DNA from 2 places in the Ottowia cancrivicina genome. Region 2 is predicted to be linked to the other one. Evidence: riboswitches for the same ligand, from Rfam matches in the RefSeq annotation. Region 2 holds a riboswitch; the other holds the start of a gene.
The links. A riboswitch is a leader RNA that binds a small molecule or an ion and turns the genes downstream of it on or off. The one in region 2 is predicted to bind cobalamin.
Positions count from the first base shown of each region.

Region 1: it holds a riboswitch for cobalamin, as region 2 does, so the genes downstream of both, QB898_RS02135 (pseudoazurin) here and QB898_RS04070 (ribonucleoside-diphosphate reductase subunit alpha) in region 2, are expected to answer to the same signal.

Region 1 covers NZ_JARVII010000002.1:185,185-192,891, reverse strand. The annotation lists gene QB898_RS02150 (hypothetical protein) at 1-27, opposite strand, end outside; gene QB898_RS02145 (purine-cytosine permease family protein) at 412-1,830, opposite strand; gene QB898_RS02140 (polysaccharide deacetylase family protein) at 1,979-2,962, shown strand; cobalamin riboswitch at 3,278-3,595, shown strand; gene QB898_RS02135 (pseudoazurin) at 3,794-4,339, shown strand; gene QB898_RS02130 (chaperone modulator CbpM) at 4,588-4,905, opposite strand; gene QB898_RS02125 (DnaJ C-terminal domain-containing protein) at 4,920-5,924, opposite strand; gene QB898_RS02120 (DMT family transporter) at 6,117-7,019, opposite strand; gene lplT (lysophospholipid transporter LplT) at 7,016-7,707, opposite strand, start outside.
Region 2 covers NZ_JARVII010000005.1:68,478-76,184, forward strand. The annotation lists gene QB898_RS04065 (ribonucleotide-diphosphate reductase subunit beta) at 1-530, opposite strand, end outside; gene QB898_RS04070 (ribonucleoside-diphosphate reductase subunit alpha) at 667-3,024, opposite strand; cobalamin riboswitch at 3,443-3,636, opposite strand; gene lpxA (acyl-ACP--UDP-N-acetylglucosamine O-acyltransferase) at 3,702-4,493, opposite strand; gene fabZ (3-hydroxyacyl-ACP dehydratase FabZ) at 4,538-4,981, opposite strand; gene lpxD (UDP-3-O-(3-hydroxymyristoyl)glucosamine N-acyltransferase) at 5,041-6,045, opposite strand; gene QB898_RS04090 (OmpH/Skp family outer membrane protein) at 6,081-6,608, opposite strand; gene bamA (outer membrane protein assembly factor BamA) at 6,641-7,707, opposite strand, start outside.

The DNA.
Region 1 (7,707 bases), on a different contig from region 2:
TTTTTCCTTTCTTTTCACGGCGCGCATCGTCTGGACCGTATGAGTGAAAACCCATTCCCAGCCGCGCCAGGCGCAATGCCTGCTCGCTTGCGAATCATGGGCCGCCGCGCAGCCTGAAAATCCGTTTCAACGGCATGCCACTCGCCTTCTGCCATGCCGCTGGCAGGCGTTATCCGCAAATGAAAATGGCGGATGGGCCATCTTCCGTTGCGCCGCCAGCGGGGCAAGGCCGATGCCGGTTTTTTCATGCATGAGCGGCAAGCCGCAACCTGCCCGCTGGCGCCATGCCGAACCGGGAGGGAAAGCGGAGTAGAAAGGAAGATTCCGCTCCTTGATTCATAGCATGATGTCCTAGTGGAATGTGCGCAACTCCAGTTTTCAGGCTCCTGAATTTGCTCCTTTTTTTGGGCATCAGCTTCGCTCGGCCATCGGGCTGGCAAAGCCTGGTGAAACCACCTGGCGCTGTTCGGGCCGCCTGGCCATGGCTTTGGAAAGCGACAGATGCAGCGCGAACGTGATGATGAGCGCCGCCAGCCCTGACGGAAAGTCAAACGGCAGCGGCAGCTTGTACTGGAACGCCACGCCCGCCACGGCTCCGGCGCTGAATGAGAGGATGGCGGGCCAGCGCACGGGCGGCATGTCGTTGGGGTTGGCCGTGGCGTATTCGGCGCGGCGCACGAAGTAAAAGTCCGCCAGGATGGGGCCGGCCAGCGGCACGAAGGCCGCGCCCAAAATGGTGATGAAGTGCCCGAAAAGATGGCTGTAAAAGCCCAGCGCCCCCAGCACGGAGCCAAGAGCGCCCACGATGATGACAATGCGCCCGCGCGGCCAGCGCGCGCCCAGCGATTCGGCGCTAGGCCCCACATACAGCGCGTTGCAGTACAGCTCGGACATATTGGTCGTCCACAGCGCCAGCACCCACAGCGCCACGCCCAGCACGGTGAGGATGACGCCCTTTTGCACCATCCAGGCGATGAAGTCCGAATTGCCCGTGGCCACCGCCCCCAGGTAGCCCACCACATTGAGCAGCGGATTGGTGAGCACGAAGCAGGCCGCCGCGCCCACCAGCACGTGCGCGGCGTTTTTCGCGTAGCGGAAGATGTCCACGCCCATGATCACGCCCGCAATCCACGCGCCAATCAGCACTGTGACGGCCGTGCCGGGCGTCATGCCCGAGCGTGTGGCCGCCTGCCGCAGCACCGCGCCCATGCCGCCGGCCTCGCCCACCATCATCACGGCCACCACCACGGCCACCACCAGCACGAAGGGCGTGGCCGCCGACGAAATCTTCTCGATCGCGGCAATGCCCCGCCAGGCCGAGTAGGTGAACACCGCGCCCCACAGCAGGCACAGCAGCACGTATTCAAGCGACAGGCCATTGACCACCGTCACGCCCGTCACATCGCCCAGCGCCGCCTTGAAAATGTCGCCCACCATGCCGGTGATGGAAGCGAACCAGCCCAGCGTCAGGCAGGCCATGATGAGCATGGGCAGCACCATGCCCTTGCGCCCGTAGGAAATGCGCGAAATCAGCGAAAGATTCAGCCCCGTGCGCATGGCCGCGTAACCCAGCAGAAAAGTCAGCGCCAGCAGCAGCCCCTCGCCCGTGGCAATGGCCAGCAGCGCCTGGCCAAACGGCATGCCCGGCTGGCCGCCCTGGCCCGCCAGCTGCCCGCCCACGATCAGCCCCGTGGGCACATAGCCAAAGCCCACCCAGATGGCGAACATGGCCCACCAAGAGCGGCGCGCGCCGCGCGGCACCGGCTCCAGCATGAACTCCTCATTGCCTTGCGGCTCCTGGCGGCCGCTGGCTGCGGGCAGATCAGACACTTTTTCACTCCTTGCGAAATGGCGTTGCAAAGCACGGCATCTTGCGCTCGAAATGGCCTCTTGTAACTTGTGGGTATTCACAATGTGATTGGCGTTTTTCCGCTTCCTAGAATCCGGCTGTTTCCACCCACAGAGAAAGGCCCATGCCATGCCCAGCCCGGAACAAATCGCCAAAAACCACTGGTACCGCAACGACGACCTGCCCGGCGTCAGCGGCCCCGAGCGTGAAATCATTGGCTACGGCGAGCGCCCGCCCCGCATCCGCTGGGACGGGGGCGCCAAAGTCGCCATCAACATCGTCGTCAATTACGAAGAAGGTTCCGAAAAAACCTTCGCCATGGGCGACCACATGAATGACGGCATGTACGAGCTGCCCTTCAACGTGGACGACCAGCGCGATCTCGCCAAGGAATCCATGTACGAATACGGCTCGCGCGCCGGCGTGTGGCGGCTGCTGCGCATCTTTGACCGCTGCCAGGTGCCCGCCACCTTCTTTGCCGCCGCCGTGGCGCTGGAGCGCAACCCCGAAGTCGCCCGCAAGCTCAACGAACGCGGCGACGAAGTCGTCGGTCACGGCTACCGCTGGATTGACCACTACGAATACTCGCGCGAAGAAGAAAAAGCCCTCATCAACCTGGCGATGGACTCGTTCCAGAAAACCCTGGGCCGCCAGCCCAGCGGCTGGTACTGCCGGGAAATGTCCGTCAACACCCGCGAGCTGCTCGTGGAAGACGGGCGCTTTCTCTACGACTCCGACTACTACGGCGACGACCTGCCGCACTGGACCTTCATCAACGGCAAATCCCACCTCATCGTGCCCTACTCGCTGGTCACCAACGACTGCCGCTACATCATGGGCACCGGCTTTGCCGCCGCCTCCGACTTCGTGGAAATGGCCTCGCGCACGCTTGACCAGCTGCTCGACGACGGCGACGACTGCGGCCGCATGATGTCCATCGGCCTGCACCCGCGCATCACCGGCAACCCCGCCCGCGCCAACGGCCTGGCCGAATTCATCCGCTACGCGCAGTCCAAGAAAGACGCTGTCTTCATGCGCCGCGACGCCATCGCCCGCAAATTCATCGAACAAGTGCCCCGCCCCGCCACCCCGGCCGACCGGCCCAACCGCTGAGCCGCCCCCGCCACCAAAGCCTGCCCTCCCCCGGCAGGCTTTTTTACGCCTGCCGCGCCACCCGCCACAGCAGCCAGCGCAACAGGCAGCGAAAAGAGAGGCGCCAATTCGCTTCTGAATCCATAGCATGATGTCCTAGTAGAAAGAGCGCAGACGCTGTTTTTTCGTCCCTTTAATTTGCTCCTCCTTTTGATGTGAATGCCGCCGCGCAGGCGCTGGCGCCGCCTGGCGGCGGGCCGCGCTGCACCACAATCGCCCCCGGCTTCCGCCCCGCTCCCATGCGCCATCGCATGCGAAAAGGGCGGCGGCCAGCTTGACAGGTGCCCCAAGGCTGCTTTCTTGCGGTCAAAGGGTTAAACGGGAAGCAGGTGCGCGTCTTCCAGGCCATGCCGCAACGGCATGCGCCCGGGCCGCAAAGCCTGCGCTGCCCCCGCAACGGTCAGCGGAAACCAAACCCCGACAGCCAGCGCGCCCCTCGCGCGCGGCAGCCACTGCGCTTCTTGCCCTGAGCCATTCAGGGCTGGCGCGGGAAGGCCGGGGCCTCGCAGCAAGCCAGGCGCGCCTTCGCCAGAAGCCGCGCGCCGCCTGCGGCGGTCCGCAAGCCCGGATACCGGCCTGCCCTCAAGCCTTTCCGTCGGCGGCTGCGGGCGTGCGGCTGGCCGGCCAAGGCCCATGCACCTGCCATGCCGCAAGGCGCGCGCCGTTTGCCGCGCCGCCGTCTCGCATGACTTTCGCGCTGCCCGGCCCTGACCGCGCTTTTGCTCCCGCCTGCGCTGCCTTTTGGCAACCCACGCCGCTCGCGGGAGAAGCGGGCGGCCAGGAGATCAGCGCATGTTCCACGCTCTACCCCCGGCCTCTGCGGCGCAGTCCGCCCGTGGCCTCATCCACAGTCATTCCCGCCGCCATTTCCATCGCCGTTCGCGCTGGCTTTTCAACGCTTTCGCGGCCCTCGCGCTGGCCTGCGCCGCGCATGCGCCCGCGCCCGCCTGGGCCAAAACATGGGAGGTGAAGATGCTCAACCGCAACGCCACCGGCCCCATGCCCTTCGAGCCGGACTATCTGCACATCGCCCCTGGCGACAAGGTGAAATTTCTCGCCGTTCACAACGGTCACAACGCTGCCTCCATTCCCGGCATGGCCCCCGAGGGCGCGCCGTCCTTCACGGGCAAGATCAACGAGGAAATCGAGGTGGCCTTCGAGCAGCCGGGCCTCTACGGCGTGCGCTGCATGCCGCACTACACCATGGGCATGGTCATGCTCATCCGCGTGGGCGACGGCCCCGGCCCGCAGCAGATGCAGATTCCGCCCGAAGTGCCCGCCGCCGCGCAAAAGCGCTTTCACGAAATTGCCGCCCGCGCCCAGCAGGCTGGCGAGTGAGCCGCGCGCGGGTGAAGAAGAGCAGCAGGCGGCAGTGAAAAAGGGGGCACGGAAATGGCCGGAAGGCCAGCACCGTATTTGCTCCCGAATCCATAGCGTTAGGTCGCGATGGAGACTGCGCCATGCGGTATTTTTTGCCTCTCTGCATTTGCTCCTGTTTTTGCGCTAAAGGCCCCGCTCCACCTTTCAGCCGCCCACGCTGGCTGCGGCTTGGGAAAAGGGTTGAGGCCCAAGGCGGGGCGGCCGCTTTATCCGGCCTGCGGCAGCAGGCGGCGCAGGCGGGCCACTTCTTCCATCAGGTCGGCGGTGAGGGCGGCCAGCTGGGGGTCGGCGTCAAAGGCGCGCTCCAGGTGGGCGATGCGGCGCGCGCGGGTGAGGGCGGCGCTGGCAAAGCGCCAGGTGGCGGCGCTGTCACCGCTCACCGGCTCCAGCACGCCAGCCTGCACGCGGGCGCTGACCCATTCGAGCGTCATGTGGCAGCCGCCGGCCAGGGTTTGCGGGTCGAGCGCGTCATCGGCCATCAACTGGGCGGCGCTGGCAAGGGTGTCGTCAAAAAGGGTTTGCATGCGTGTTCTCTCCTTCAGGCTCGGCGCGGATTGAAGTCGGGGTAGGCGTCGCGCAAGGCGGCCCAGGCGGCTTTTTGCGGCTCGGTCACGGCGCTGGGCACCGCCACTTGCAGCTCCAGATACAGATCGCCCGGCGCAGTGGCTGACGGGATGCCCCGGCCTTTGAGGCGCAGTTTGCGCCCGTGGCCGCTGCCTTCGGGCACGGTGACGGCGATGGCCTTGCCGTCGGGCGTGGTGATTTCGATGCTGCCGCCCAGCGCCGCTTCCCACGGGGCCACGCGCACTTTCAGCGTGACGTCGCGGCCTTGCACTTGCCAGCGCTCATCGGGGCGCAGGCGCACTTCCAGAAACAGGTCGCCCGCTTCGCCGCCGCCCAGGCCCGGATGGCCTTGCCCGGCCAGGCGGATGAGCTGGCCTTCTTTCACGCCTTGCGGAATTTTCACGCGCAGCGTGCGGTCAGCGGACTGAAGCTCGCCTTTTTCGTTCACGCGGCTGCCGCGCAGGGTGATGTGGCGTTCGGCGCCGTGGTAGGCGTCGGCCAGGTCCAGCTCGATGCGGGCGTGTTCGTCGCGCCCTTTTTGCGGGCCGGATGCACGGGCGGCCCGCGCCTGGCGCGCCTGGCCGAACATCTGCTCGAAAAAGTCGCTGAACTGGCCTGCGTCTTCACCGGTGTAGCCTGAAAAATCGCCTGTGAAGTGGTGAAAGCCGCCCGCGCCGCCTTCCGCGCCAAAACCTGAGCCAAAGCCCGCGTTCCAGTCGGGCGGCGGGCGCACGTCGTCGCCGGAGCGCGCGCCTGCGGCCCAGGCTTGTGCGCCCACGCTGTCATAAATCTTGCGTTTTTCGGCATCGCCCAGCACGGTGTTGGCCTCGTTCACCTCGGCCATGCGGGCAGCGGCGTCTGGCTCTTTGCTCACGTCGGGGTGGTATTTGCGGGCCAGGCGGCGGTAGGCTTTTTTGATGTCGTCCTGGCTGGCGCTTTTGTCCACGCCCAGGATCTGGTAGTAGTCCTTGAATTGCATGGCTTTCTACATGGAGTTGGGAAAAGGGGTTTCAACGCGGAAGGCCCTGCGGGAAAACGGGCCTGATTGTCGTGTGCGCGGCAAGCCCCGCCTGCCTGTGAGACTCGCGCCTGGATTCAGCATCAAATGGGCCGTTTGCGCCCGTGCAGACTGGGCTTGCAGCTATGGTTTCAATAGTAGGCGGAAGGCGCTTCAGCGCCGCATCGGCACGGCCAGCAAGGCGGCGGAAAGAATCATGGCGCCGCCTGCCAGCGTGCCCGTGGCAAGGGCAGCGGCGCCCAGCGCCACGGACGAGACGCTGGCGAACACCACTTCGGCCAGCATGATGAGCGAGGCCGTTTGCGCGGGCAGGTGCGCCGTGCCGTATTGCAGGGCCATGTTGCCCGTGAGCAGCGCCGCCGCCAGGCCCAGCGCCCAGGGCAGCCAGCCGGCCCAGTTGGCCAGGGCAGGCGGCGCGGCCAGATGGGCGGCTTGCGCGGCCAGCGCCACGCCAGTGGAGACGATGGCGCTGCCCAGAAACATGGCGAAGGTGCGCGCCGTGGCGGGCGTGCCGCGCCAGCGGCGCAGCAGCACGCCTGTCAAGGCAAAGGAAAAGCCCCCGGCGATGGCCAGCCAGTCCGCCTGGCTTTCGGGCCAGGGCCAGGCCATGCCGGGTTTTTTGAGCACCAGCGTCACGCCCGCCAGCGCCAGCGCCAGGCGCAGCAGCGCGCCCGCCGTGGGGCGCTCGCCCAGCAGCGCCCAGGCCAGCAGGATGGACCAGGCGGGCATCAGATAAAAAAGCAGCACCACGCGCATCACGTCGCCCACGGTGACGGCCCAGTTGAAGCAAATGTTGGTCAGCCCCGCCGCAAGGGCCAGCGCGGCCAGCTTGGGATGGCGCGCCAGCTCGCCCAGCACGCGCGGCCGCCACGCCAGAAACAGCGCCACGCCGCACACATACACGAACACGGTGCTCCACAAGGGATGCGAGCCGTGCTCGCGCAAGGCGCGAAAGGGCAGCCAGGAAGTGCCCCAGATGAAGGCGTTGAACAGCAGCACCAGCGCGGGCAGCGCGGCATTGGCGGGCCGCGCCACTGGCGCCGGGGCGGACTTCATTGCCCCTGTCCCCCGTGGCTGCTGTGGCGGTCGCTGCGGGCCGCTTGCAGCAGGCGCTGCACTTCGCTGCCGTGGCAGCGCAGGTTGCGCGCATGCCAGAGCCAGATGCCCAGCATGACCGCCGCCACCAGGCCGCCAAACAGCCCCAGCGCCAAAAAGACGGACATGCCCGCCCCCATTGCCAGGCTGTACAGCCCGCCCAGGCCGAGGATGCACGCCTGCTCGTTGAAGTTCTGCACGGCGATGGAGCGGCCCGCGCCCATCAGGTTGTGGCCGCGATGCTGGAGCAGCGCATTCATGGGCACCACGATGTAGCCGCCCAGCGCGCCCAGCGCGATCAGAAACGGCACGGCCACCCACAGGTGGCGCACGAACACCATCGCCCCCACCAGCAGCCCCATGACGATGCCCAGGGGAATCACGCCCGGCGCCTTGTCCAGCCGCACGCGCACGGAAGCAAGAACCGCTCCGGCTGCCGTGCCCAGCGCCACCACGCCCACCAGGCTAGCCGCCTGCGTGGTGCCGTAGGCCAGCGCCGCGCCCGCCCAGGCCAGCACGATGTAGCGCATGTTGCCCGACACGCCCCAAAACAGCGTGGTGGACGCCAGCGACACCTGTCCCAGCCTGTCGCGCCACAGCAGCGCGTTGCAGCGCCAGAAATCGGGCAGCAGCGCCAGCGCGTTGCGCG
Region 2 (7,707 bases):
TGGCCCAGCGCATAGCGGTGCGATACCGTGTAAACCTCGCCAAAAACCTGCGCCATTTTCTCCAGCCGGTGAAAGCTTTCGGTAATGGAAAGAATTTCGCTGAATACTTCGTCGGGGTTGTCGAAGCTGTTGCGCACGATTTCGGAATAAGTGAGGCCGTGCAGGTATTCATTGGCGCCAATGGCCAGCGTCACGCCCCAGAGTTCCGAATTGGTGATGAAAGGCGCCAGTATGGGCACGATGCTTTTGCTGGCCACCGTGTCGGCTTCCCACTGGTAGGCCAGGTTGTAAATCATGGCGTCATACATGCCGCGCGAGCAGGTTTTGAATTCGCTATTGCACGAGGCGTAGTCGAATTCATTTTCGTCCCAGCGCAGCGAAAGCATTTTCTTGTACATGGCGAAAAGCTCCGGATAAGGGCGGTTGATGGAATCGAGCAGGCCGCCGGGCTGGCCGAGAAAAAGATCGGTGCTTTTGTAGTCGCTCTTGTGAATGTTGAAAATGGATTCGGGAATGCTGGGCTGGGTCATGGCAATGCCTGTGAAATGGAAGGATGAAGGCGGCAGCGAATTGAAAAGAGGAGCAGATTCAGGCCCGCTGAAAATGCGTGCGCCGCAGTGTTTGTGAGGAGATGCTGCTATGAAACAAGGAGCAAAATCAAGCCCTTTACAGACTGCATGCTCCGCTGGCGCAGCCGCGCTCGTCAGGGGCCATTTCAAAATCGCCATCCGGGTTTTCTGGCGCTGGCGCCAATACGGGCGCCAAACCGGAAAGGCGGCTTTTTTCGGCCATGCGGCTTTCCACCGTGGCGCTTTTGCCTTGGTCGCTGGTGAGCGAATTTTGGTAATAGCGGCCTTTCATGCCGTAGCGGCACATGGCCAGGTGCTCTTCCATGATTTCGTCGGTGTAAACCACGGGGTCGCTGGCGCGGTCGCGCCAGAAATCGGCGCTGATGCCCTGGTCGGTGAATTTCTGGAAAATGGCGTAGATTTTGATCATGTCCAGCGTGGGGATATTCCACGCCAGCTCGTAGCGGTCTTTCAGCAAATCGGAATCGGTGGCGACCCAGTCAATCACGTTGCTGTTGTCCGATTTTTTCAGCGTGATTTCGCGTATGGGATAAATGCTGTTGGGCACGCCAGCGGCCTTGGAGCTGGATTCGGTGGGCATGTGCGCCACGAGAACCGAATGGCGGATGCCGCCCTGCGCCACGATTTGCCGGCGCAGCGCCTCCCAGTCGTAGCTGTAGCGGGGGGCTGCGATTTCATCCACGGTTTTCTTGTAGGTATCAATCGGCAGCCAGCCTTCGGGCCAGCGGGTTTTGTGCATCCAGGGCGCATTGCCTTTTTCGCGGGCCAGTTGCAGGCTGGCCTTGAGCGCAAAGTAATAGTGCCGCTCGGCCAGCCAGTGGCAGTGATCGCGCCCCGCTTGCGTGGTGTATTTCAGGTTTTTGCGCGCCAGCTCGGTGGCCACGCCCATCATGCCCACGCCGGCGCTGCGGCGCGCCTTGGCCGTCATTGCCACATGCGCAAAGGGGTAGTCGGACATGTCAATGCATTTGTCGATCATTTTCAGCGCGTAATAGGCGGCGGAGGCGTATTGCTCGTCGCTGTGAATATTGCAGACGACCAGTGCGGAGAGCGCGCAGATGGCGATTTCGCCGGATTCGGGTTTGTCTTCGTCCGAATAAAGGTCGGTCATGCGCCAGTATTCTTTGGTGGGCAGCGCGATTTCGTTGCAGAGGTTGCTGCTGTGAATGGGGTCTTTGAAAGGCGTGTGGCGGTTGGCTTCGTCGATCCACAATTCATAATGCGTGCCGCATTCATAAGCCTGCTGGCGGGCGAGCACGACGAAATCACGGGCGCTGATGGTTTTTTGGGGGAAATCGGGATTTTTCTCGTAGGCTTCATAAAGCGCTTCGAAATGGTCCTGGTCGCCCGAAAACATGGCGTGCCACAAATCAGGCGCCGAATATTCGGTAAAGAGAAAAACCTCTTCATTGCGCGCCGCTTTTTTGGTGAAAAGGCGGTTGTACATGACGCCGAAATGCAGCTCCCGGATTTTCTTGTCTTCGGTGGACATGGGGTTTTGCAGCAGGGCGATGGTGGTGTTTTCAGGGTCAAACGCCGAGTAGTAGCTGGTGCAGGCGCCGCCGCGCCCAGCCTGCTGGTTGGCTTTGGTGGCAAAGGCCAGCGCGCGGTAATACGGCAGTTTGCCCTGATGCGAAATGACGCCGCCGCGCACCGGATCGCCCAGCGTGCGCGTGGAAATCATGCCGCCGATGCCGGCGCTCATGCCCGTCATTTCATACGCAATATGGTCGCCAATGGCCAGCGAATGCAGGCTGTCGCCCGCCTTGTAAACGCAGCAGGAAGCGTAGCCATTGAGCCGCGTGCCCAGGTTGATGTAATTGGGGCTGGGGGCGTTGATGCGGTTGTATGAAAAATGGTTGTACCAATTGACGATGTGCTTGAGGCGCTCTTCGCGCGGCTCGTCTTCAGCCAGCGCCATGGCCATGCGCATGTAGATGAACTGGGGCGATTCATATTCCTGCCGCGTGACGCGGTTCATGAGCGCGTATTTCTTGCGCAATTGCAGGATTTGTGAATAGGCATATTCAAAATCGCGCGCGTGATCGATGAATTTTTCGATTTGCGCGTATTCGTCTTCGCTGTAGTCCAGCTCGCGCATCAGGCCCGCTGCGGCCAGTTTTTGCTGCACGGCGCGAATGGTGGGCATGTGCGTGCTGCTGCCGTAGATTTCCTTGCGCGTGACAGCAGCGTAAAGCCGCCCTGCCATGAGGCTGTAGGGCCAGCTTTTTTTCTGCACGCAGATTTTGATGAGTTGCCTTTGCAGGTCCTGGCTGGTGGTTTTGTCGCCAAAGTGGCTCATCGCCTCCATGACGACGGAGGACCAGTCCACCCGCTCGCCCAGCTGCTCGCTGGCCCAGATGGACCAGCTGTTGACTTTGGCGGGTATGAAGGGTTCTTCGCGCCCGTCGCGCTTGATGATGGTTTTGAGCAAAGCGCTCTCCCCGTGAATGGATTTGCACAAAGCCGGGGCGAGGCAGAGCTGGCGCGGACAGGGTTGGGGCCAAAGCAGGCGCATTGGGCCAGGAGCGAAACCCGTCCGGCCCGCCGCACACCCGCAGCCGCCGACAGCCATGCCAGGCAGGCCGGTATCCGGGCTTGCGGATTGCCAGATGCCCCTTCATGAGGGCGCTGGCGCAAGGCCGCCGGGCCTTCCCGCCCCATGAAGGGGGCAGTGACCGCCTTTGCGCATGGCGCGCGCGGGCTTCAGAACCTGTTCACCACCTGTCCGTGAGCGCGAAGGCGCAAGCCGGGCGCGGCCCGGAGCTGGCGCGTTTTACTTCGCTTTTGAGAGCAAATTCAGGGCCATGAAAACGCCTTTATCGCACATTCTTACGGGACCTCATACTATTGAATCAATAGCAAAAAGGGCCGGTGGCTTTCAGGGCGGTTCGACGGCCGGGTTCTCTCACGGACAGGCATTGAACGGGTTCTTGGCAGCGTTGCTGATCCGCTGACCGTTGCGGGGGCAGCGCAGGCTTGGTTTACCTGCTTCCCGTTTAACTCCGTGGCATGGCCGTGGAGCACCTGTCAGGCAGAACGCCAGCCGTCTGGAAGATGGCTGGCGAGCGGCGCGGATTGTGGCACGGGCGAAAGCGCCGCGCGGCGGCTTCAGCGCACAATGCCACGGCTGGCGCTGGCGAGGAAGCCGAGCATGAGGCGGGCGTCTGCGGCCATATCGGCATCACCGCTGGCGGACTGCGCCTGGATGGCCTGCCGGGCGGCATCCAGCGGCAGACCCTGGCGGTAGATCAGGCGGTACATGTGCTTGATGGCAGCGATGCGCTCTGGCGAGAAGCCCCGGCGGCGCAGGCCCTCGACGTTGATGCCCTGGGCGGCGGCGGGATTGCCGGATGCGGTGATGAAGGGCGGCAGGTCTTGCGAGAGACGGGTTTGAAAACCCGCCATGGCGTGCGCGCCCACACGCACGTACTGATGCACGCCGGTGATGCCGCCGATAACGGCCCAATCGCCAATATGCACGTGGCCCGCGAGCTGAACGGCGTTGGCCAGGATGGTGTGGCTGCCAAGCTGGCAGTCGTGGGCGATGTGGACGTAGGCCATGATCCAGTTGTCATCGCCCAGGCGGGTGACGCCGACGTCTTGCACGGTGCCGGTGTTGATGGTGACGAATTCGCGGATGGTGTTGCCCGCGCCGATTTCCAGACGGGTGGGTTCGCCTGCGTATTTCTTGTCTTGCGGCGCTGCGCCAATGCTGGCGAACTGGAAGATGCGGTTGCCAGGGCCGATGCTGGTGCGGCCTTCAATGACGCAGTGCGCGCCAATGCGGCTGCCCGCGCCAATGCGCACATGGGGGCCAATGACGGCATAGGGGCCGACGGCGACATCTGCCGCCAGCTCAGCCGCAGGGTCAATGAGGGCGGTGGGATGAATGGCTGCCACGGCGCGCGCTTGGCAAAGGCGTGAAAAGGCCGGAAAAGAGAGGTTCAGCGCACGCGGCGCATGGTGCACATGATGGAGGCTTCCACAACCAGCTCGTCGCCCACGGTGGCTTTGCAATGGAATTTGTAGATGCCGCCGCGCACGCGGTCAAATGTGGTGTGCAAGGTGAGCTGGTCGCCCGGTTCAACGGGACGCTTGAAGCGCACGCCATCCGCACCAACAAAGTAGAAAAGCGTGTCGTCATCCAGCGAAATGCCTTCGACCATGAAGCCCAGCAGCGCCGAGGCCTGCGCCAGGGCTTCGACCATGAGCACGCCTGGCATCACGGGACGCGAAGGAAAGTGGCCGGTGAAAAAGGGTTCGTTGATGGTGACGTTCTTGAGCGCGCGCAGGGACTTGTTTTCAAGATCGACATCAAGAATGCGGTCAACCAGCAGGAACGGATAGCGGTGCGGCAGCTTTTCAAGGATGTAGTGGATGTCCATGATGTCGTTGAATCTTTTTGGTGATGGGGCAAAAAGCCCGGCCGCCGCGCTGCGGCGGCCCTTCAGCCGGAAAGCCGGGCATTGTCGCCGTTTTCCGCCAACTTTTTCTCAAGTTGTCTGACACGTTCGCGCAGAGCATGAAGATGCTTGAGCGAGGCGGCATTCTTTTCCCATGCCGCGTTGTCGTCGATGGGGAAAAAGCCGGTGTATTGGCCCGGCTTGGTAATGGAGCGCGCCACCATGGAGGCAGCGGAAATGTGGACGTGATCGGCGATATCGAGATGCCCCAGGATCATGCCCGCCCCCCCCACCGTGCAATGCGCGCCGATGCGGGCGCTGCCCGCCACGCCCACGCAGCCGGCCATGGCCGTATGAGCGCCAATGTGCGTGTTGTGGCCAATCTGAATGAGGTTGTCGAGCTTGACGCCGTCTTCAATGACGGTGTCGTCCAGCGCGCCACGGTCAATACAGGTGTTGGCGCCAATTTCGACGTCATTGCCAATGCGGACGCCGCCCAGCTGTTCAATCTTGACCCATTGGCCTTGATGCGGCGCGAAGCCAAAACCATCGCCGCCAATCACCGCTCCGCTTTCAATCAGACAGCGCTCGCCAATCGTGCAGCCCGATGCCACCGTGACGCGCTCGCGCAAGACAGTGTGCGCGCCAATCCGTGCGCCGCTGCCCACAAAGCATAGAGCGCCCACACGGGCGGCCGGATGAACTTGCGCACCTTCCTCCACCACAGCGCTGGGGTGAATGCCTGCCGGCTCTGGCGGCAAGTGCGTACGCTTCCAGAGCTGGGTCAGGCGGGCGAAATAGAGATAAGGGTCTGAGGCAACAATGCAGTCGCCTCGCGCGCCTGCCGCCTCTTGCATGGCAGGCGCGACGATGATGCACCCGGCCTGCGTTTGTGCCAGCAAGCCTGCCAGCTTCGGGTTCGGCACCAAAAAGCTGATGTCGGCAGGCGTGGCTGTTTCCAATGAAGCCAAACGCGCCACTTCGCGCTCTGGACTTCCTCGCAACTCGCCACCAAGGGCCTCAACAATGGCGGCGAGAGAAAGGCTCACAGCGCTCGAAGTGTGCGATCGTTCAGCAAAAGCACTTATTTGGATGCATTAAGGGCCTTGATGACCTTGTCAGTAATATCCAGTTGGGGATTCAGATAGACGGCTTCTTGCAGAATCACGTCATATTTTTCAGCTTCGGCCACTTGCTTGACCACGCGATTGGCGCGATCGAGCACGGCTTGCAGCTCTTCATTGCGGCGGGCATTGAGGTCTTCCTGGAATTCACGCGATTTGCGCTGGAATTCGCGGTCTTGCTCCAGCAACTGGCGCTGGCGCTGGCTGCGCTGGCTTTCGGACAGGGTGGGCGCGTCACGCTCAAATTTTTCAGAAGCAGCGCGCAGCGCATTGCCTGCGTCGTTCAGCTCTTTCTCGCGGCGTGAGAACTCCTGCTCCAGTTTGGCCTGAGCGGCCTTGGCTGGCTCGGCTTCGCGCAGCATGCGGTCAGAATTGACGAAGCCAATGCGCGCGCCTTGCGCAAAGGCTGGCGCAGCCAGAGCGATGCTGACGGACAGAAGAGAAGCGCGCAGAAGATGGCGGGCGAGAGTGGTGGTCTTGGTGGTCATATCTTGAGAAGGTGACAAAACGATTTCGGATTTCAGAAGGAAGTGCCAATCTGGAACTGGAATTTTTCAATTCTATCGCCCGCTTTTTTGCGGACAGGCACAGCAAAGGCAAAGCGCAGCGGCCCCATGGGCGATATCCAGCTGACGCCCACGCCTGCGGAGGCCCGGAAGGCATCGCGCTCGATTTTTTCGTGCTCTCCCAGCAGCGCGCCTACGTCCACAAAGCCGAACAGGCGCAAAGTGCGGTCATTGCCCGCGCCCGGAAACGGGGTGATGAATTCGGTGTTGAGCGTGATTTTGCGCGCGCCGCCAATGAAGGAACCGGTGACGTCACGCGGACCGAGGGTGGCCTGCTCGAAGCCCCGCACGGAACCCAGGCCGCCTGAATAGAAATTCTTGAACACCGGAAACGGCTGCCCGGAAAGGCCCTTGCCCCAGCCCAGCTCGCCATTGAAGGCCAGCGTGTATTGCTTGGAAAGCGGCACGTATTGCTGGTACTGGTAGTTGGTTTTGACGTAGCGCGCATCGCCCAGCAGGCCCAGTTCGCCGAACAGGCGCTGGTAGCGGCCCTCATTGGGCGCCAAGGCGCTGTCGCGCGTGTCGCGCGACCAGCCCACCGTGAACGGAAAGGAAGTGCTCTTGTAGCCAAAGCGTTCGGCATACGCCAAGTAGGCCGCCGGGATGTTGGTGCCCGTGCGGATTTCAGTGCGCTCCGCATTGACGCCCAGGTAAACCGTGTCCTGCTCCGTGACCGGCACGCCGAACTTGAGGCCCGCGCCCATCGTGATCAAACGATAGTTGCCGCCCTGATCCTGATAAGGCTTGGCGCTGCGGTAGTACGCCTCAACGGTGCGCGAAACGCCATCAGACGTGAAGTACGGATCGGTCGTGCTCACCACCACCGTGCGGTTGTACTTGCCCGTGTTCAGTTGCAGATCCAGTTGATTGCCGGAGCCGAAAGCGTTGTCTTGCGACAGGCCGAAAGTAAAAGACAGCTTTTCAGCCGATGAATAGCCCGCGCCAATCTGCACGCTGCCCGTGGGTTTTTCCTTTACGGTCACGACCAGATCCACCTGATCCGGCGCGTCAGGCACTTCGG